One region of the Microbacterium protaetiae genome, then DNA from elsewhere that is predicted to be linked to it. Evidence: riboswitches for the same ligand, from Rfam matches in the RefSeq annotation. Region 1 holds a riboswitch; the other holds the start of a gene.
What was found. A riboswitch is a leader RNA that binds a small molecule or an ion and turns the genes downstream of it on or off. The one in region 1 is predicted to bind ZMP and ZTP.
Positions count from the first base shown of each region.

Region 2: another riboswitch for ZMP and ZTP. It lies ahead of ET475_RS07705 (5-aminoimidazole-4-carboxamide ribonucleotide transformylase); the one in region 1 lies ahead of glyA (serine hydroxymethyltransferase).

Region 1 is NZ_CP035494.1:491,092-501,459, reverse strand. It holds gene ET475_RS02240 (DUF7927 domain-containing protein) at 1-4,537, shown strand, start outside; ZMP/ZTP riboswitch at 4,598-4,680, shown strand; gene glyA (serine hydroxymethyltransferase) at 4,722-5,996, shown strand; gene ET475_RS02230 (bifunctional methylenetetrahydrofolate dehydrogenase/methenyltetrahydrofolate cyclohydrolase) at 6,102-6,986, shown strand; gene ET475_RS02225 (GntR family transcriptional regulator) at 7,336-7,677, shown strand; gene ET475_RS02220 (ABC transporter ATP-binding protein) at 7,659-8,561, shown strand; gene ET475_RS18355 (ABC-2 transporter permease) at 8,558-9,202, shown strand; partial or broken gene ET475_RS18350 (RNA polymerase sigma factor) at 9,419-10,249, opposite strand; gene ET475_RS02205 (YciI family protein) at 10,258-10,368, opposite strand, start outside.
Region 2 is NZ_CP035494.1:1,643,900-1,654,267, forward strand. It holds gene ET475_RS07675 (TetR/AcrR family transcriptional regulator) at 1-271, opposite strand, end outside; gene ET475_RS07680 (FAD-dependent monooxygenase) at 375-1,757, shown strand; gene ET475_RS07685 (LuxR C-terminal-related transcriptional regulator) at 1,834-4,497, shown strand; gene ET475_RS07690 (hypothetical protein) at 4,756-4,950, shown strand; gene ET475_RS07695 (GNAT family N-acetyltransferase) at 5,442-5,756, opposite strand; gene ET475_RS07700 (GNAT family N-acetyltransferase) at 5,749-6,045, opposite strand; gene ET475_RS07705 (5-aminoimidazole-4-carboxamide ribonucleotide transformylase) at 6,108-7,223, opposite strand; ZMP/ZTP riboswitch at 7,247-7,326, opposite strand; gene ET475_RS07710 (DEAD/DEAH box helicase) at 7,573-10,065, shown strand; gene ET475_RS07715 (DUF4262 domain-containing protein) at 10,079-10,368, opposite strand, start outside.

The sequences.
Region 1 (10,368 bases):
GGGGGCTGCCTATACGTCGATCGACACCACAGAGCCGCTCTTCACGAACGTCTACACCCCCGCGCCCGCGCAGGCGGTCTTGACGGCCACCAAGACGATCGACGGTCGAGACTGGAGCGGCGACAGTTTCACCTTCGCGCTTTCTGCCGCCGACGATGACACAGGCACGGCCATCACAGAAGGCGACGTTGTGATGCCGACGACACTAACGACCACCGCCACTGCTGGCGACACCGACAACGTGAAATTCGATGCGATCTCGTTCTCCAAACAGGGAACGTACTCGTTCGCTGTCAAGGAGACCACGCCCTCAACGGCTCATCTGACAACTGATCCGAATCCTGTCGTCTACACCGTCGTCGTGACCAGCGATGTCGATGAGAACGGCCTTCTGACGGGATCGCTCACGGCGACGGTGTCCATCACCGACGAAGGCAGCGCGTCGTTCGTGAATACCTACCGCAACTCGGTCTCGTATGCCAACGTGGTCATCAACAAGACGCTGACTGGTCGTGACCTCGATTACCGCGAATTCAGTTTCGTCGTGCAGGCGAACGACAACGCGCGGGACATTCTGGGCTGGACCGACGCGCGTCAGGTGTACACGAATCCCACAGCTGCTTCAGACGGCGTGACCGCGCTGGTCGCTCAGTTGCCGGAGATCAACTTCGATCAGGACGACATCGGCAAGACATACACCTTCGAGATCCAAGAGCAGCAGGGCGACCTCGGCGGCATCACATACGACGACACGACGTATACGGTGACCATACAGCCGCGTTACGACGCCGAGAACGATGAGATGTGGGTCCACACGAGCGTCAGCGACGGTGCTGGCACGGCACAGACATACGACTCTCGCACCGACGGGGCGGCCGTCATCGACTTCGCCAACACATACGAAGCCGGGCCCGGCACCGCGCACATCTCCTTCGACAAGCGGATTGTGGGTCGTGACTGGCGAGCCGGCGACACATTCAGCTTCCAGCTGTCGCCTGTCGATGGTGCGCCCATGCCTGCAACCGACACTGTTGATGCCACCACCTCATCCACGACAGCGTCCCCCGGCATCCGGGTCGGTGAATTTGGGCCGATCACGTACACCGAGGCCGGCGACTACGAATACGAGATCCGCGAGACGACGCCGGGTGATGACAGCATGATCACCGACGACAGCGTCCTCACAGTGACGGTCCACGTGACCGACGACGGGTCGGGCACGCTGCAGACCGAGGTCTCGCAGCCGAACACCATCTTTGAGAACACTTACCTCGCGACCTACCACTACGACATCCTGAAGCGGCTCGTCGGACGCGACATGACAGACGGTGAGTTCCAGGTGCGGGTCGTGCCCGAGGATGCGGCATCAGGGGCTATCACCGGTGGGCAGGTGCCGTATCCCGATGGCGCGGTTTTCTCGATGCCTGGCGCAGCCGACGGCGTGTTCGCCCAGGTTCAGCGCGAGGCAGCGCTCGTGTTGACGAGCGAGGCGCTCGGAAACACATACTGTTACATCTACTCGGAGGTGGTCCCGGGCACGCCGGAACCTGGCATCATCTACGACACCACCCGGTTTGAGATCTGTACGACGCCTTCGATGAACGAAGACGGCACGTACCGGGCGACATCCGTGATCAAGAATGCGGACACAGACGACACGTTGTCGACGGTTGTCACGAACGAAGACGACGCACCCATGCAGTTCCCGCAGATCGCGTTCGAGAACACCTTCAACTCGTGGACGCTGACCAAGTCGTCCGATCCGGTGACTGGGTCGACTGTCAAGCCGGGCCAGACGGTCACCTACACGCTGACCGCGACCAATACGGCTACGTCGATGCTGTCGGGTGCGCAGGCGGTTGATGATCTGTCTGACGTGCTCTCGCATGCGTCGCTGGGCGATCTGCCCGATGGGCTGGTGCTGGATGGCACGAACCTGACGTGGACGATTCCTGACCTGGCGCAGGGTGATAGTGCGACGGTGTCGTACACGGTGACGGTGGATGCTGATGCGGTGGGGGTGACGTTGCGCAACAGTGTGACGGGTGCCGGTGACGTGCCTGATCCGGAGGCCTGCCCGACGGATGATCCCGATTGTCGTACGTCGGAGTTGTTCACGCCGCGGTGGACGCTGACGAAGAGTTCGGATCCCGACAGTGGTTCGACGGTTGTTCCCGGCGACACGATCACGTACACGTTGACCGCCGGAAACGCCTCGGATGACGCGGACCTGACGGGTGCTGTCGCCGAAGATGATCTGTCCGACGTGTTGCCGTATGCGACGCTCGGGGATCTGCCCGACGGTGTGACCCGTGACGGGACGACGCTGCGCTGGGCGATCCCTGATCTTTCGCCGGGGGAGAATGTCACGGTGTCGTACACGGTGACGGTCACTGCCGCTGCGGCGGGGCAGACGCTGCGCAATGTGGTGACCGGGGCGGGTGATGTGCCTGATCCGGACTCGTGTCCTACCGCTGATCCGCAGTGTCGTGAGACGGAGCATCTGGTGCCGTCGTGGACGTTGGCGAAGACCGCCGATCCTGCCAGTGGCAGTGCGGTACGTCCGGGTGATGACATCACGTACACGCTCACGGCCACCAACACCGGTCCGGCACCGCTTTCCGGTGCGACGGCGACCGATGACCTGAGCGGTGTGCTCAACGCCGCCACACTCGGCGACCTGCCCGACGGCCTCGCGCTGGCCGCTGACGGCACCTCTCTCGTGTGGACCATTCCTGACCTTGCTGTCGGCGAGGATGCATCCGTCTCATACACGGCGACTGTCAATGACGGGGCGACGGGAACGACCTTGCGCAACGCGGTCTCCGGAACCGGCCCGATCGACCCCACGGAGTGCACCACGGATGACCCGTGCACCACTGAGCATCCTGTGCCAGCGTGGACGCTGACGAAGTCGTCTGATCCGGTGAGTGGGTCGACGGTGCAGCCGGGTGACGAGGTGACGTACACGTTGACGGCGACGAATACGGCGTCTACTACCCTGTCGGGTGCGCAGGCGGTTGATGATCTGTCTGACGTGCTCTCGCATGCGTCGCTGGGTGATCTGCCTGATGGGCTGGTGCTGGATGGCACGAACCTGACGTGGACGATTCCTGACCTGGCGCAGGGTGATAGTGCGACGGTGTCGTACACGGTGACGGTGGATGCTGATGCGGTGGGGGTGACGTTGCGCAACAGTGTGACGGGTGCCGGTGACGTGCCTGATCCGGAGGTCTGCCCGACGGATGATCCCGATTGTCGTACGTCGGAGTTGTTCACGCCGCGGTGGACGCTGACGAAGAGTTCGGATCCCGACAGTGGTTCGACGGTTGTTCCGGGCGACACGATCACGTACACGTTGACCGCCGGAAACGCCTCGGATGACGCGGACCTGACGGGTGCTGTCGCCGAAGATGATCTGTCCGACGTGTTGCCGTATGCGACGCTCGGGGATCTGCCCGATGGTGTGACCCGTGACGGGACGACGTTGCGCTGGGCGATCCCTGATCTTTCGCCGGGGGAGGATGTCACGGTGTCGTACACGGTGACGGTCACTGCCGCTGCGGCGGGGCAGACGCTGCGCAATGTGGTGACCGGGGCGGGTGATGTGCCTGATCCGGACTCGTGTCCTACCGCTGATCCGCAGTGTCGTGAGACGGAGCATCTGGTGCCGTCGTGGACGTTGGCGAAGACCGCCGACCCTGCCAGTGGCAGTGCGGTACGCCCGGGTGACGACATCACGTACACGCTCACGGCCACCAACACCGGTCCGGCACCGCTTTCCGGTGCGACGGCGACCGATGACCTGAGCGGTGTGCTCAACGCCGCCACACTCGGCGACCTGCCCGCGGGGCTGACGCGCGACGGCACGACGCTGACATGGGACATCCCGACGATCGCCGTCGGTGAGGCGGCATCCGTCTCATACACAGTCACCGTGAACGAGGGAGTGTGGGGCACGACGCTTCGCAACGCCGTTGCGGGTACCGGGCCGGTCGATCCGTCGACGTGTGCTGACGACTGCACGACAGAACACCCGGTGCCGCTGTGGACGCTGCGCAAGACGAGTGACCCCGCCTCGGGTTCGCAGGTCGACCCCGGGTCGACGATCGCGTACACGCTCACCGTGCTCAACGACGGCCCGGCACCGGTCGCCGAGGCGACCGTGACCGACGATCTGTCACAGGTGCTCAACAACGCCGACCTCGTCGAGCCGCTGCCGGCCGGGCTGACGCTGTCGGGCACGACGCTGACCTGGCACGTTCCGGCGCTGGCCGTGGGCGAACAGGTGTCGGTGACCTACCGGGTGACGGTGCACAGCGGCGCGTATGACGTGACGCTGCGCAACACGGCGACAGCCGGCCCCGGCGGCGGATGCGATGGCACCTGCACGACCGATCACTCGACACCCCCGCAGGGTGAGCTGCCCATCACCGGTGGCACGATCGCGTGGAGTCTGGGTGCTCTCGGGGCGACGCTGGTCATCGCCGGGGGAGTGCTGCTGTACATCCGGCGTCGGCGAGACGAACTCGTCTGATCGACACAGGGATGCCGCATCCCGGCCCGAATGACGGCTGGGGTGCGGCATCCGCTATCATCGTCATGTCGCGACTGGCGTTGAGGTGGGCCACCACCGGGGAGCGACCGACCGGCATCCGACCGCACGCCTGGGCCGATGTGGAATCCGATCCGTTGTGTGACCGCCGAGTCGAGGAGACGCCATGACCGACCGCTTTTTCAACGCCCCGCTGTCTGAGGTAGACCCAGAGATCGCGCAGGTGCTCGAGCGCGAACTCGACCGCCAGCGCTCGTACCTGGAGATGATCGCGTCGGAGAACTTCGTTCCCGTCTCGGTGCTGCAGTCGCAGGGATCGGTGTTGACGAACAAGTACGCCGAGGGCTACCCGGGGCGCCGCTACTATGGCGGCTGCGAAGAAGTCGATGTCGCCGAAGAGCTGGCGATCGCGCGGGCCAAAGAGTTGTTCGGCGCCGAGTACGCGAACGTGCAGCCGCACTCGGGTGCGACCGCCAACGCGGCCGTGCTGCACGCCATCGCGCGCCCCGGCGACACGCTGCTGGGCCTGTCGCTCGACCAGGGCGGCCACCTGACCCACGGCATGAAGATCAACTTCTCGGGCCGGCTCTACAACATCGTCGCCTACGGTGTCGACCCCGAAACCTCGCTCATCGACATGGACGAGGTGCATCGGCTGGCCGTCGAGCACAATCCCAAGGTCATCATCGCGGGTTGGTCGGCGTACCCCCGCCACCTCGACTTCGCGCGCTTCCGCGAGATCGCCGACGAGGTCGGCGCCTACCTGTGGGTCGACATGGCCCACTTCGCCGGACTCGTCGCCGGCGGGGTGCACCCGTCGCCGGTGCCGCACGCGCACGTGGTGTCCTCGACGGTGCACAAGACCATCGGCGGCCCGCGCTCAGGCTTCATCCTCACCAACGACGCCGACCTGGCCAAGAAGATCAACACTGCGGTGTTCCCCGGCCAGCAGGGCGGCCCGCTCATGCACGTGATCGCCGCGAAGGCGACGGCGTTCAAGATCGCCGGCACCCCCGAGTTCGCCGAGCGCCAGCAGCGCGTGCTCTCGGGCGCGCACATCATCGCCGAGCGGCTCTCGCAGCAGGATGTGGCCGATGCCGGGGTCAAGGTGCGCTCGGGCGGCACCGACGTGCACCTCGTGCTCGTCGACCTGCGTGACGCGGCGATCGACGGCAAGCAGGCCGAAGACCTGCTACACGAGATCCACATCACGGTGAACCGCAACGCCGTGCCCAACGACCCCCGCCCGCCGATGGTGACCTCGGGCCTGCGCATCGGCACGCCGGCGCTGGCCACTCGCGGGTTCGGCGACGCCGAGTTCACCGAGGTGGCCGACGTCATCGCTCTCGCGTTGCAGCCGAACCCTGACATCGCCGCGCTGCGCACGCGCGTCGCGGCCCTGACGGCGGCGTTCCCGCTGTACCCCGAACTGCAGCAGTAGCAGGATGCCGCAGCCCGGCGGCATGCGCCGGGCGCGGCATCCCACCCCCGGCGGTGCCGCCGGGGGTGGCATCCCACCCCACCATCGGCGACGAGGAGACGAACGATGACAGCGGTGAAGCTGGATGGAAAGGCCGCCTCGGCGGCGATCAAGGCCGAACTCGCCGAGCGGGTCGCGGCGCTGAAAAAGCGCGGCATCACGCCCGGCATCGCGACGGTTCTCGTCGGGGCTGACCCGGCATCGCAGCTGTACGTCGGCATGAAGCACAAGCAGTCCGAGGCGATCGGGATGAACTCCATCCAGGTCGAGCTGCCCGCCGATGCGACCCAGGCCGACGTCGAGGCGGCGATCGATCGGCTCAACGCCGATCCGGCCTGCCACGGCTACATCGTGCAGCTGCCGCTGCCCAAACATCTCGACACCGACGCCGTGCTCGAGCGCATCGATCCGGCCAAGGATGCCGACGGCCTGCACCCCACGAACCTCGGACGGCTCGTGCTGAATGTGAACGGCCCGATCACGACGCCGCTGCCGTGCACGCCGCGGGGCGTCATCGAGCTGCTGCTGCGTAACGACTACGACCTGAAGGGCAAGCACGTGGTCGTCGTCGGCCGCGGCGTGACCATCGGCCGGTCGATCGGGCTGTTGCTGACCCGGCGCGAGATAAATGCGACGGTCACTCTCACGCACACCGGCACGGTCGACCTGCCGTCGTACCTGCGGCAGGCCGATGTCATCGTGGCCGCCGCCGGCGTCAAGCACATCGTGCGGCCCGAAGACGTCAAGCCCGGTGCGGCCGTGCTCGACGTGGGCGTGACCCGCGAGGCCGACCTCGAGACCGGCAAGAGCAAGGTGTTCGGCGATGTCGACCCGGCGGTGGCCGAGGTCGCAGGATTCCTCTCGCCGAACCCGGGCGGCGTGGGCCCGATGACGGTCGCGCTGCTGATGACCAACGTGGTCGAAGCCGCCGAGCGCGCAGCCGGCATCTGACCGGCACGGCGGCGGACCGCGACCTGTCAGGCGTGGGCTAGACGTGCTCGGCGCGCGGCTGGATCTGGTGGGCGTGCAACGAACCTGCTAAAGCGCCCCGCCAGTCCCGGCGTACGCACATCAAACCGTCGGGAGCACATCACACCGGCGCCGGTGTGATGTGCTCTCGACGCATTCATATGAACCGACGCGAGGGAGAGCGCGCCGTGCCCTCGACCAGACGTGCGTCGACGGTGCCCGCCCGGCGAATGTGACAATCCTCGGCCTGCCCGCAGATCAGCTGTTATGGTGTACATAAACAGTAGGAGGGCTAGTGGCCGTAGTCGTCTCGGGAACGAGCGCCGTACCGATGTACGAGCAGATCCGCGCGCAGCTGAGCGACGCGATCATCGGTGGTGATATCGCCGAAGGCGAGATGCTGCCGTCGTTGCGACAGCTCGCGGCCCAGCTGAGAGTCAGCATCATCACCGTCACGCGCGCATACAACGAACTCGTGGCGATGGGGCTGGCCAGCAACGAACACGGGCGCGGGTTCGTCGTCTGCGCCGTCGCAGCAGATCATGCCGCGGCGGTGATGGCGGATCGGGTCACGAACGCGATCAGCGAGGTCGTCTCCGCCGGTCGCACAGCACGGCTGGATATGACGACGGTGTTGGGAAAGGTGGAAGCGGAGTGGATGAGACGAGGGTAGCCGGCACGCCAGTGGCCGCGGAGGTGCATGGGTTGCGAAAGCGTCTGGGGTCGTTCGAACTGCGAGACGTGAATCTCACGTTGCCGGCCGGTTATGTGACCGGACTCGTAGGTCCGAACGGGTCGGGCAAGACGACGCTGATCCGCAGCATGCTGGGCCTGGTGCGACCCGATGCTGGTCAGATACGCGTGCTCGGTTCCGTGGACGGGGCGACGGCCGACCGCGTCGGGGTCGTACTCGACCAGGTGACCGCCGCCCCGGCGTGGCGCGCCGGGCGAGTCAGCAAACACGTGCGGCCGCTGTTCCCGCGCTGGGACGAGATTCGCTTCAGCTCGTTGCTGGAACGATTCGACGTGCCCACGCAGAGCCGGGTAGGTGAGTTGTCGCGGGGACAGTCGGTCAAGCTGGCCATGGCGATGGCCTTGGCGCACGATCCGCTGGTGCTGATTCTCGATGAGCCCTCCAGCGGCCTGGATCCGGTTGCGCGGCGGGAACTGACCGACGTGATTCGAGAGTTCATGCTCGACGGCGCGCATACCGCGCTGTTCTCGACGCACATCACCACCGATCTCGACAACCTCGCTGACCACCTGATCGTGATGTCCCGAGGCACCATCGCGTATCAAGGAACGCTCGAGCAGGCCCGCGAGCAGTTTGCGGTGGTGTCGGGGGACGGGCCCGTGTCACCCGCAGCCCTGGCGGCGATACGCGGGCTGCGCCGTAGCGCGTCCGGATGGTTCCAAGGTCTGATCGACGTCGCTGACTCAGCCCTGTTCGGCGCCGGCGTCGAACTGCAGCCAGCGACCACCGACGACCTGGTCGTCGGGTTCGCCGGCCCGAGTGCGAGCCATGCCGGGCTGTGGGAAGAACGAGGTGCCGCATGATCAGGTTCACGCTGTTCGATCTCCACAACATTGTCTCGACGGCGCCGTTGCGTCCACTGTTGATGCTCGGTCTGGTCGCGGTCATCGGAGCGACCGCTCCGGTGCAGGGCGCGGCCATCATGGTGGGTGGCTACATGGGGGCAATGCTGCTCTCATCGGTGTTCCTCACCGACGAACGGGGAAGGCTCGACGCCTTGTACGGGCTGTCGCGGGTGAGCCGCACCGCAGTCGTGTTCGGTCGATACGCGACGGCTCTCGTTGTCGGCGCTGGCACGAGCGCGTTCGGATTCGTCGTCGCCCTCGTCATCGTCGCGATCCATCGGTCGCGCGTGGAATGGACGCTGATGGGACTAATGGCCCTGGGTGCCTTCGTCGTGGCCGTCATCTCGATCAGCGCGCTCCTGCCGTGGTACTTCGCGATGGGGTACGCGCGGGGCCGCCAGGCGATGCTGGTACTGATCATCGCCCTCGTGGGGCTGGGATGGCTCGGCTCGCGCACGTCGATATTCGACGGCGCCACCATAGCGGCGCTGATGGACGATGGGGCGGGCATCACCGCCATCATCCTGGTGGCGGGGCTCGCCGTCCTGACGGCGTCGGCCGCGTTGGCGTCGCGACTGTACCGCAACCGCAACCTCTGACCGGGCATCGGGCGCTGTCGTGCGGCGTGATGCGGATGCCGCCGCCAGCGCTGCCCGGGCGCCGGTGGTCGGCGCCACGGTGACGAGCCCGCGATAGAGCTTCACCAGCGCCTCACGATCGAGCGCGCCGGTGCGTGCGCGGTCGCAGTGCACCGACTGGATCGCGGCTTCGAGCTGAAAGCGCCCGAGTGGTCTGCCCAGCGCCGCGGCGCGGCGCAGCAATGCCTCGCCCTCAGCGATCAGTTCCCGGTCCCAGAGGGCGGTGTTCTGCTCGGCCAGCGGCGGCCACGGATCGCCGACCCGTGCCGGTGCCCGTGACTGGGCGAGAGTGAGCAAGGCGGCAAGACCCCACGCCTCGGCATCCGTTCTCAGCAGCGTCGCTGTGAGCACTGCCAGCCAGCGCGCCTCGTCGGCCGTCGAGGTGCGCACCTGGTCGCCCTGATCGAGCCAGCTGATCGCATATGCACCGTAAATGGCCTCCAACACCGCCGTCGTGCGGGCAGGCATCTGGTCGCGCTGCGGCAGGGTGAACGGGATGCCGGCGGCCCTGATCTTGCGCTTGGCGCGCACGAGCCGCTGCGCCATCGTGACCGTCGGAACGTCGAACGCGCGCCCGATCTGGGCTGCATCGAAACCGAGCACGGCCTGCAGCATCAGCGGGGTGCGGATGCCGGGGTCTATCGCGGGGTGCGCGCACGCGTACAGCAGCTCGAGCCGCCGATCGGGGATCGCCTCGCCGCGCTCAAGCAGCGCGGCGACATCGTCCGCCGCTGCGGCTGTCTCGTCGAGCGGAGCCGCCGTGCGCCGCGCGGCAGAGCCCAGCAGGTCACGGAGTCGGTTGCGGCCCACGGTCAGCAGCCATCCTTCCGGATTGTGCGGGATGCCGGCATCCGGCCACGTGCGCAGGGCGCGTTCGAGAGCGTCAGCGAGACAGTCTTCGGCCAGGCTCAGGTCCCCGATGCTCGCGGCGAGAAGAGCGACGAGGCGTCCGTAAGAGTCGCGCACCGCGCGTTCGGCGGCGCTGCGCGCACGGTCGGCTGCGCTCATGTCGGCGGCTATGAAACGGGCGCAGTGCCTTGCCAGGCGCCGTCGACGAAGCGGGTCGCGGTCGGCCTGATCTCGACAGCGCCCCAGCCGACCGAGGGTGCGGTTCGGGCCCAGTCGAT
Region 2 (10,368 bases), 1.2 Mb from region 1:
CGGGCATGCGGTTCCACAGCGCCGCGAAACCCTCCAGCAGCGGAGCAGACGCGTGCTCGGCGACCACCGCCTCCATCGCGTCGCCGATGCCGCTGCCGAGCGATTGCACGAGCGCCTCGGTGATGAGCTGCTCTTTCGAGCCGAAGTGATAGCCGATCGCGGCGAGGCTGACCCCCGCCGCATTCGCGATCTCGCGAGCGGTCGCCTTGGCCACGCCGTGCTCGAGGATCACCTGACGCGCGCCAGCGAGAAGGTCTTCGCGGTTTCCCATGCCTCGAGTCTAGGACGATTAAGACGCTCGTACTAGACAAACGTCTCATTCCTCTGTTAGACATCTGTATGAGACAAACGTCTCACTTACATCGGAGGATCTCATGACCATGCACGACAGCCCCCGCGTTCTCATCTCAGGCGCCGGCATCGCCGGCCTCGCCCTTGCGCTGCAGCTGACCCGGCACGGCGTGCCCACCACGGTCGTCGAGCGCGCGCAGGCTCCACGTCCCGGTGGGCAGGCCGTCGACCTGCGCGGCGCCAGCCGCGAGGTGGCCGAGCGCATGGGCCTGATGGCCGGCATCGAGCCGCGCCGACTGCACGAGAAGGGGCTCGCCTATGTCGATGGCCGCGGTCGCGTGTTCGGCCGCATGTCGATGGAGTCGTTCGACGGCAACGGAGCGGTCGCCGAGATCGAGATCGCCCGGGGCGACCTCGCCGAGGTGCTGCGGGGCGAGCTGACCGCGGCCGCCGCGGCCGCCCCCGGCCTGCTCGACCTGCGCTTCGGCGACAGGATCATCGCGCTCGCCGACGCCGACGCCGACGCCGACGCTGACGCCCACGACGGCGCCGACGCCCACGCTGACGCCGACGCCAACGCCAACGCGAACGCCAACGCCGCCGACGCCGACGCCGACGCCCACGCCGACGCCGCCCACGGCGTGGATGTCACGTTCGAGCACGGCGCACCGGCACGCTTTGGCGTCGTGGTCGGGGCCGACGGCGTGCACTCGGCGACGCGGCGCCTCGCCTTCGGGCCCGAGGAGGAGTTCGTGACCGGCCTGGGCGGATACGCCGCCTTCTTCACGATGCCCACGCCCGCTGACATCGAGCCGGGATGGTTCGCGATGCGTTTCGTGCCGGGGGCGACCCTCGGCATTCGTCCCGACCTCGATCCCGCCACGGCCAAGGCGATGCTCACGCTGCGTGTCGACCGTGATCCGGCGCTGCGCGGCGACCGAGCCCGGCAGCAGGCGCTCATCAGCGGCTTGCTGCGCGATGCCGGGTGGCACGCGCCCGAGGTGATCGCGGCGATGGATGCGGCATCCGACTTCTACTTCGATGAACTGCTGCGCGTCGACATGCCGAGCGTGGTCAAGGGACGTGTCGTTCTGCTCGGCGACGCGGCGTCGTGCGGCTCGCCCATGACCGGCATGGGCACCGCGACAGCCCTGATCGGCGCATACCTGCTCGCCGAGCGGATCACCGGGTCGGAGGGGAATGTCGCCGCCGCCCTGCGTGCATATGACGCCGATATCGCGCCCTTCGCCGAGATCGGCAAGAAGATCCCCGGGGGCGGCATCGCTCGCATGGTGCCGGCCAGCCGTGCCGCCGCAGCGATGTCGCGGGCGATGACCGGGCTCATGCTGTCGCGGCCGCTGCGTCCGCTGGTGCGGCGCATGTTCGCCGCAGGAGCAGAGGGACCGGCCCTGCCCGTCGGGCTGACGGCAGACGTTGCAGCCGGCGACGTCCGCGTCGCGCGGTGAGGGAGTCCCGACATCCACCCCACGAGCCACGTGCGTCTCGCTAGCATCGGGGACGGGGAATGCGAAAGGGGAGCGCGTGGCCTACGACCCGGAACGGGAGTGGCCGTTCCTCGCCCGCGACGCCGAGCTGAACATGCTCACGAGCGTGGTCGAGGCGGGCCTGCGCGAGCCCGGCGCGCCCTCGGGCGCCGTCATCGTCGCGGCGCCCGGCGTGGGAAAGACGCGCCTCGCGCGAGAGGTCGCCGCCGTCGCGGGCGAGCGCGGCATCCCGACGCTGCGGGTCGTCGGCACGCGTGCGACGAGCCAGACGCCCTACGCCACCGTCGCGCATCTGACCCCCGATGTCGTGCCGGAAGGGGATGCCGCAGCTCACTATCGCGCGGTGGCACATGCGCTGCCGCGCGATCCGCGCCCGATGCTCGTCGTCGACGATGCACATCTGCTCGACGCCGGCAGCGCTGCCCTCGTGCTGCACGTGGCGCTGACCGGGGCCGCCACGGTGATCGTCACGGCGCGCCGCGGCATCGAAGTCCCCGATCCGATCACCGCGCTGTGGGCCGACGGGCTGGCGGTGCGCGTCGACCTGCAGCCGCTGTCGATCCGTGAAGCCGGTACTCTGCTGTGCGCCGCCCTCGGCGGACACGTCACCGCTGTCACGGTGCACCGGCTCGCCGAGATCTCGGCCGGAAACATCCTCTATCTGCGCGAGCTCGTGCGCGCGGCCATAGCGTCGGGTGCCCTGTGCGAGAGCGGCGGCGTGTGGACGTGGGACGGCACCGTCGTCGTCGGCGACAGGCTCGTGGATGCCGTGGGTCGGCGCCTGGGCGGACTGTCGGCCGACGATCGCATCGCGCTGACGCGCCTGGCCGTGGGTGAGCCGCTCGCACTGTCGCTGGCCGAGGACGTCGCCGGCCCTGCCGCCTTGGCGCGTCTGGAGGCATGGGGACTCATCCGGTTCGACGACGGCGCGTGCCGGCTCGCGCATCCGCTGTTCGGCGACGTGCTGCTGACCGAGCAGGGGCGGGCGGCCAGCCGTGCCGCGCTGCGGACGGTCGTTGACGCCGCCGAGCGGCTCTTTCCCGGAGAAGACCTGCTGCGCCGCACCACCTGGCGCCTGCAGACCGGAATGACCCCGCCCGCCGATGAACTGCTGCAGGCGGCGCGGCTGGCGCTCGCGGCATTCGACGTCGACCGGGCGGCGGGACTGGCCGAGGCCGCCCTCGATGGCGGCGTGCGTGCCGACGCTGAGGCACGGGTCATCCTGGCCGGGGCCTGGAACCGGCAGATGCGGTTCGCCGACGCCGCCGACCAGCTGGCCCGCGCCGAAGGCGATGTGCTCGCCCACGGCTCGGCCGCACTGCGACGGGAATGGCTCGACGCGAGCATCGTCGCCGTGCACCAGGGCCTCGGCCGCAGTGGCGACGCGGAGTGCCTGCTCGTGCGCGCCGAATCGGCGCCGGCAGCGACATCCGACGACTGCCGACTGGCCAGATCGATGCGGGCCAACATCCTCGTCGACGACGGACGACTCGACGAGGCCATCGCGCTCACGCGTTCGGTGCTGGACGAACACGCGCCGCCCGACTATGCGGCAGTGGTCGCGGCATCCTCTCTCGGCGAAGCCGAAGCGCTGCGCGGGCTCACCCGCAGTGCGCGCGACGCGCATCGGGTGCTGTATCGTCTGCGCGATGCCGGGGTTCCCGAAGCGCAGCGGGCGGGCGATTATGCGGGGCTGCAAGAGCTGATGTGCCAGATGCTCGAGGGGCACGCCGACAGCGCCGCCGCCATCGCCGAGGACATGTATCGGATGCTCGTGGCCGGGCACGAGCACACGACCGTCGGGCTCGGGGCACTTGTGGCGGGCAAAGCGCAGCTGCTGCAGGGGCGGCTGGCGCTTGCCGCCGAGAGCATGCGCGACGCCGTCGACCTCTTGCGTCGCACCGATCTCGACGGCGCACTGCCGTGGGCACTGACCATCCTCGCGCAGGCCGAAGCCCTCGGCGGCCGTACGGAGGCGGCCATCGAGGCGCTCGCCGAAGGTCGCCGCCTGCACCGCGACCCGGTACCGGCGCGGTCGCGGTACGACCTCGCCCTCGCCGAGGTGCGCGTGCGCGCGGCCACCGGCGATCGCAGCGGTGCCGCCACCGTCGCAATGGATGCCGCAGAGGGACCGGAACTGGCCGAGTTCGGGGTGTACCGCGCGCAGTTGCTGCACGCCGCGGTGCGCCTGGGCGCCGACGCCGCTCGCCTCGCACCGGCGATGGCCGAGCTCGCCGCTGACGTCGAGTCTGACCTCGTTGCGCTGCTGGCCGATGTCGTCGTGGGCCGCGCGACGGTGGATGCGGGGGTGGTGGCCCGGGCGGGAGATCGATTCGAAGAGCGCGGCATGCGGCTCGAGGCGATGGATGCCGCCGGTGAGGCCGCTCGACTGCTGGCCGAGCAGGGGCGGGATGCCGCAGCCCGGCGGCAGCGCGCGCGGGCGACGCGCCTGGCGGCGCAGTGCGGTTTACCGCACGGGGCGCCGAATGTGGCCGGGGCCGGGACCGGGGCCGGGGCCGGGGCAGAGCTCAGCCGACGTGAACGCGATGTCGCGATGCTCGCTGCCGACGGGCTCAGCAACGCGGCGATCGCCGAGCGCCTGGTGGTGTCGGTGCGCACGGTCGAGTCGCACTTGTACCAGGCCTTCGGCAAGCTCGGGGTGCAGCGTCGCGAGGAGCTGGCGGCAGCCCTGCGGCACTGAGCCGCCAGGCACAGAAAAACCAGTAGTCGACTACTGAGGCACCCGGTGCCGTGCCGGTCTACCGTGAGTGATCACAGCGGCGGTCTCCGAGTGGGGAATTGGGGCCGCGCCGGCGGAACCGGAAGGAACGCGATGTCGGTCTTCGATGCCAGCGCCCACCCTCGCGGCTCCGCGGAGGGGACGGGCCGGGACCGACGACGCGACTCGAGTGGCACGCGGAGCGCGGGGGAATCCGCCGACACCGCATCGTCGAGCCCCGTGCTCGCACAGACAGCGGGGGACTTGGCGCTGATCGCCGAGCTTCCCGACGCATCGGCGGTCGCACTGCGGCTGCGCCGCTCCGGACACCCCGACACGACGATCGCGGTGGCGCTGGGCATCCCGATGCAAGCGGTGCCGGTCACCCTCAGCATCGCGCAGGCCAAGCTCGACGCGCTGCGCCGCGAGGCGTGAGCCGCGGTGCAGGTGCGGCGTCCCTCCCGCCCACCGCGGGCGGCGTGTTCGGTTCGCAGGATGGTTTGGTGATCCCGGGCGTGTCGCCCGGCGTGTTGGCAGGTTCCGGACAGATCATCCTGCGAACGGAACGGGATGCCGCGGCAGGCCGCCCGCGAGGGCTCGATTCGGCGCGCGTCTGCGGCACCCCTCGCCCACCTCGGGCGGGGTGTTCGGTTCGCAGGATGGTTTGGTGTTCCCGGGCGTGTCGCCCGGCGTGTTGGCAGGTTCCGGGCAGATCATCCTGCGAACGGAACGGGATGCCGCGGCAGGCCGCCCGCGAGGGCTCGATTCGGCGCGCGCCTGTGGCGCCCCTCGCCCACCTCGGGCGGGGTGTTCGGTTCGCAGGATGGTTTGGTGATCCCGGGCGTGTCGCCCGGCGTGTTGGCAGGTTCCGGACAGATCATCCTGCGAACGGAACGGGATGCCGCGGCAGGCCGCCCGCGAGCCGGTCAGGCCTCGCCTACCGCGGGCGGCCACTGCACGTTCAGGCCCGGCACCTCGTGTTCACGCAGGAAATGCCGCACGAAGGGACACAGCGGAATGACGGTCTGACCGCGGGCCGCGGCATCCCGCAACGCCTCATCGACGAGCAGGGTGCCAACGCCCTTCTCGCGGAACGCCGGGTCGATGACCGTCTCGGGAAAGCGCACGAGTCCCGGGGAGACCTGCTCGAAATCGGCGTAGCCACCGAGCACGCCGTCGACGTCGATCTCGTAGCGGCTGCGCTCGTCGTTGCGGCGGACGGTCAGCTGTGGCTCAGGCATCGGGCCAGTCCACCTGGAGGCCGTCGACATCGTTCTCGCGGAGGTACTTCTGCGCGACCGGGCACAGCGGAACGACGGTCTCGCCGCGCGCGGAGATGTCGGCGAGCGCACCCGCAACGAGTGCGCCGGCTAGGCCCTGCCCGCGATACGACGGGATGATCACCGTGTGCGGCAGGCGCAGCCGCCCATCGCCGTCGGGATGGATTTCGGTGAAGCCAGCCAATTCGCCGTCCACCGACAGCGTGTACCGGTCGTTCTCGTCGTCGCGCTCGACGGTCGTTTCTGCCATGTGCGGATTCCTCTCGTCGTCACCCCCAACGTACGGGGCGGGCGCAGTGTTCCGCGAGCGGCTCAGTGGTGGAACAGCCGCAGCCCGGTCTGCACGCGGTCGATGCCGAGCTCGCGGGCAGCGGCCTCGACCTCGTCGGCGCGGGTCGACCCGCCCGGCTCGACGATCGTGGTGACTCCGAACTCAGCGGCATGGTCGACGTTGTCGCGGAAGGGCAGGAAGCCGTCCGAGACCATCGTGACCCCGGTCAGCTCGCGCGTCCACGTGTCGCGCCACAGCGGTTCGTCGTACGCCACGCGTGACTCGTCGCCGAACAGTCGGCCGAACTCGTCGAGCTGCAGACGGGTCATCTCGTGCCCCGCGAACCGGATCTGCCAGTTCAGCCGGTCCTGCCGCTTCATGCCTTCGACCACGGGCAGATCGCGCACCAGCGGGTGCCGGCGCAACCACCATACGCGCGCCTTGGAGCCGGCCAGCCGCACGCAGTCGACGCGGTTCTGCTGGCCGGCGCCGATGCCGATCGCGGCGCCGTCCTTGACGAAGACGACCGAGTTCGACTGCGTGTAGCGAGCCGCTGCCATACCGACCAGGGCGTCTTCGCGCACGCGCTGGTCGAGCCCTGTGGGCAGGACGGCGGCCAGGTCCGCGGCATCCCGGTCCTGAATCAGCGTCGCGCCCAGCACATCGCGGCGCTCACGGGCCGGCGGCTCGGCTGCCGGGTCGGCCTCGAACACGAGAAAGGCTCCGCCGCGCTTGGCTGAGAGCACCTCGAGCGTGCCCTCATCGAAGCCCGGCGCGATGACGGCGTCGCAGATCATCGTGCGCAGGAACTCGGCGGTGGCTGCGTCGACCGCGCGGGAGAGGGCTATCACGTCTCCGAACGACGATTTGGGGTCAGCATCCCGTGCCCGCACGTATGCGGAGAGCAGACCGTCGGCCGCCTGAAGACCCCAGGTCTCGCGCGCCGTGTCGTCGACCGGGCCGGCAACGGCCGCGCCGGCGGGCGAGACGTGCTTGAAGGATGCCGCAGCCGGCCGACCCGTGAGGGCATCGGCCTGGCGCACCAGGGCGTAGGCGTTGAGGGCGTCGAGGTAGTTGATCATCGACGGCGCACCGTTTCGCACGGCCGGGCCGCCGGTCACCTCGGCTGCCTGGTGCGGATTCATTCCATAGCGCATGGGCGTACTCCCGATCAGGTTTCGATGGGCACCCAGGCGGGCGATGCCGGTCTTGCTGCGCTCCCTGCCGGTGAATCCGGCCACGCCAGTCGCGATTACAGGGTACTCCGCGACCGAGAGCGGCCCTGAGACAGTCGGTCTCGGCGCGCGGCGGTTCAAAAGTCAGCCCATCCGTGCGGTCGCGGCATCCGCACCCCCGGAATCATGCGGGCGGCAATGTGCGCTGCGACGAAATCGGCTGAGTTCTGAACGCCCTAGCGCGATCACCTGGGCTGCTGCGAGCCCCCGGGCCGCCGCGCGATCAGCTGGAGCTGCCGGACGAGCCGCGCCCGCCTGGCAGACTCGAGGGGTGAACCCCTCGTTACTCGACCGCGTGCGCGGCGCCGATGCCGACGCCGTCTACGACGGGTTCGTCGCCTGGGCGGGTGAGCGTGGGCTCACCCTCTACCCGGCGCAGGACGAGGCCGTCATCGAGCTGGTGTCGGGCTCGCATGTCATCCTGTCAACGCCGACCGGAACCGGCAAGTCGCTCGTGGCCATCGCCGCGCATGCGGCGGCCGCGGCATCCGGTCGCCGCACCTTCTACACCGCGCCGATCAAGGCGCTGGTCAGCGAGAAGTTCTTCGCGCTGGTCGAGATCTTCGGCGCCGAGAACGTCGGCATGGTCACCGGCGATTCGTCGGTCAACCCCGACGCGCCGATTGTGTGCTGCACGGCCGAGATCCTCGCGAACATGGCGCTGCGGCACGGCGCGACCACACCGGTCGACCAGGTCGTGATGGACGAGTTCCACTTCTACGGCGACCCTGACCGCGGGTGGGCGTGGCAGGTTCCCCTGCTGCTGATGCCTGGCGCACAGTTCCTGCTGATGTCGGCGACGCTCGGCGATGTGACGGCGCTCGCTGAAGACCTTGAGCGCCGCACCGGGCGACCGGTCGCACAGGTCACGGGCGTCGAGCGCCCGGTGCCGCTGCACTTCTCGTACGAGATCCGCCCCGTGCACGAAGTGCTCGAGCTGCTGCTGAAAGACGGCGAGGTGCCGGTCTATATCGTGCACTTCTCGCAGGCGGCCGCCGTCGAGCGTGCGCAGGCGCTGTCGAGCATGAAGATCGCCACGCGCGAGCAGCGCGACGCCATCGCCGAGGCCCTCGGCGACTTTCGCTTCTCGACCGGGTTCGGCAAGACGCTGTCGCGCATGATCCGGGCGGGCATCGGCATCCACCACGCCGGTATGCTGCCGCGGTACCGACGGCTCGTCGAAACGCTCGCCCAGCGCGGACTTCTGCGCGTCATCTGCGGCACCGACACCCTCGGCGTGGGCATCAACGTGCCGATCCGCACGGTCGTGGTCACCGAGCTCGCCAAGTTCGACGGCACCCGGATGCGGCAGCTGACCGCCCGCGAGTTCCATCAGGTCGCCGGCCGGGCCGGGCGCGCCGGCTACGACCCGTACGGAAACGTCGTGGTCATGGCGCCGGAGTGGGAGATCGAGAACGCCGCGGCACTCGCGAAGGCCGCCGACAACCCCGCCAAGCGCAAGAAGATCGTGCGTAAGAAGGCGCCGACCGGGGCGGTGAACTGGGGCAAGGGATCGTTCGAACGACTGGTGGATGCCGCGCCCGAGGCGCTCGTGCCGCAGCTGCAGTTGTCGGCGGCCATGCTGATAAACATCATCGCGCGCGGCGGCGATGCGTTCGCGAACGTGAGATCGCTCGTGTTCAACAATCATCAGACGCGCGCGCAGCAGTTCGCGCTCGCGCGCCGGGCGCTGGCGATCTTCCGCACGCTGCGCGACGCGGGAATCGTCGAGGTCTCAGGCGGCAGCATCCACCTCACCGTCGATCTGCAGCCGAACTTCGCCCTGAACCAGCCATTGTCGCCGTTCGCGCTGGCCGCCATCGAGCTGCTCGATCCCGACGATGGGGTGGATGCTGCGGGCAGCGGCCACTACGCGCTCGATGTGGTGAGCGTCATCGAGGCGACGCTGGATGACCCGCGGGCGATCCTGGCGCAGCAGGAGCATAAGGCACGCGGCGAGGCCGTTGCTGCCATGAAGGCCGACGGTCTCGAGTACGAGGCGCGTATGGACGCGCTCGAAGAGGTCAGCTACCCGAAGCCGCTGGACGAGCTGCTGCGTCAGTCGTTCGAGGTGTTCGCGTCGAGCCAACCGTGGGTGCGCGACTTCGAGCTGTCGCCCAAGTCGGTGGTGCGCGACATGTTCGAGCGGGCCATGTCATTCTCTGAGTTCGTCTCGTTCTACCAGTTGGCCCGCAGCGAGGGCCTCGTGCTGCGGTACCTCTCTGATGCCTACCGAGCGATCCGGCAGACCGTGCCGCTCGAGGCCCGCACCTCGGAGCTGCTCGACGTCATCGAGTGGCTCGGCGAGCTCGTGCGGCAGGTCGACTCGAGCCTGGTCGATGAGTGGGAGCAGCTCGTGCACCCGCTCGCGGCCTCCGACGAGCCCGTGGTGCCGCCCGCGCCGCCCTCGGTTGTGGCCAACCATCGCGCGTTCACGGTGCTCGTGCGCAACGAGCTGTTCCGGCGGGTGCAACTGGCCGCGCTGCAGCGTGATGACGAGCTCGTGGCCTTGGACCCGGATGCCGGGTGGCCCGGCGTGCTCGACGCGTATTTCGCCGAGAACGACGAGATTCTGACGGGCGGATCCGCGCGCTCGCCGCGGCTGTGCGCGATCGACGAGAGTGCGACCGAGTGGCGGGTCGAGCAGACGATCGACGATCCCGCCGGCGACCACGATTGGCGCATCCGTGCCACAGTCGATCTGGAGGCATCGGTGGATGCCGGAGCCGCCGTCGTGCGGGTCGTCGAGGTCGTGCGGCTGTAGCCACGGATGCCTCTCAGCGGGCATCCCACTCGCCCGGCCGCGGCTGACGGCGGCGGGCCCCGGCATACAGGCGGTCCCACGGGTAACGGCCGCGCGGATCGGTGTAGGTCAACTGCAGCAGGGGCACCGACGCCTCTGCAGGGCGCTGATAGTGGCGGTTCGCGCCGAAGGCGATGTAGCCGGGGTTCGGCACTTGCTCGATGACGATCTGCCGGTCCCAGCAGGGAAGCTCGAGAGTCTCGCCCGGGGTGAGGCGAGCTCCGTCGAGCACGAGCCGCGCGGCGGAATTGAGCACGGACGAGA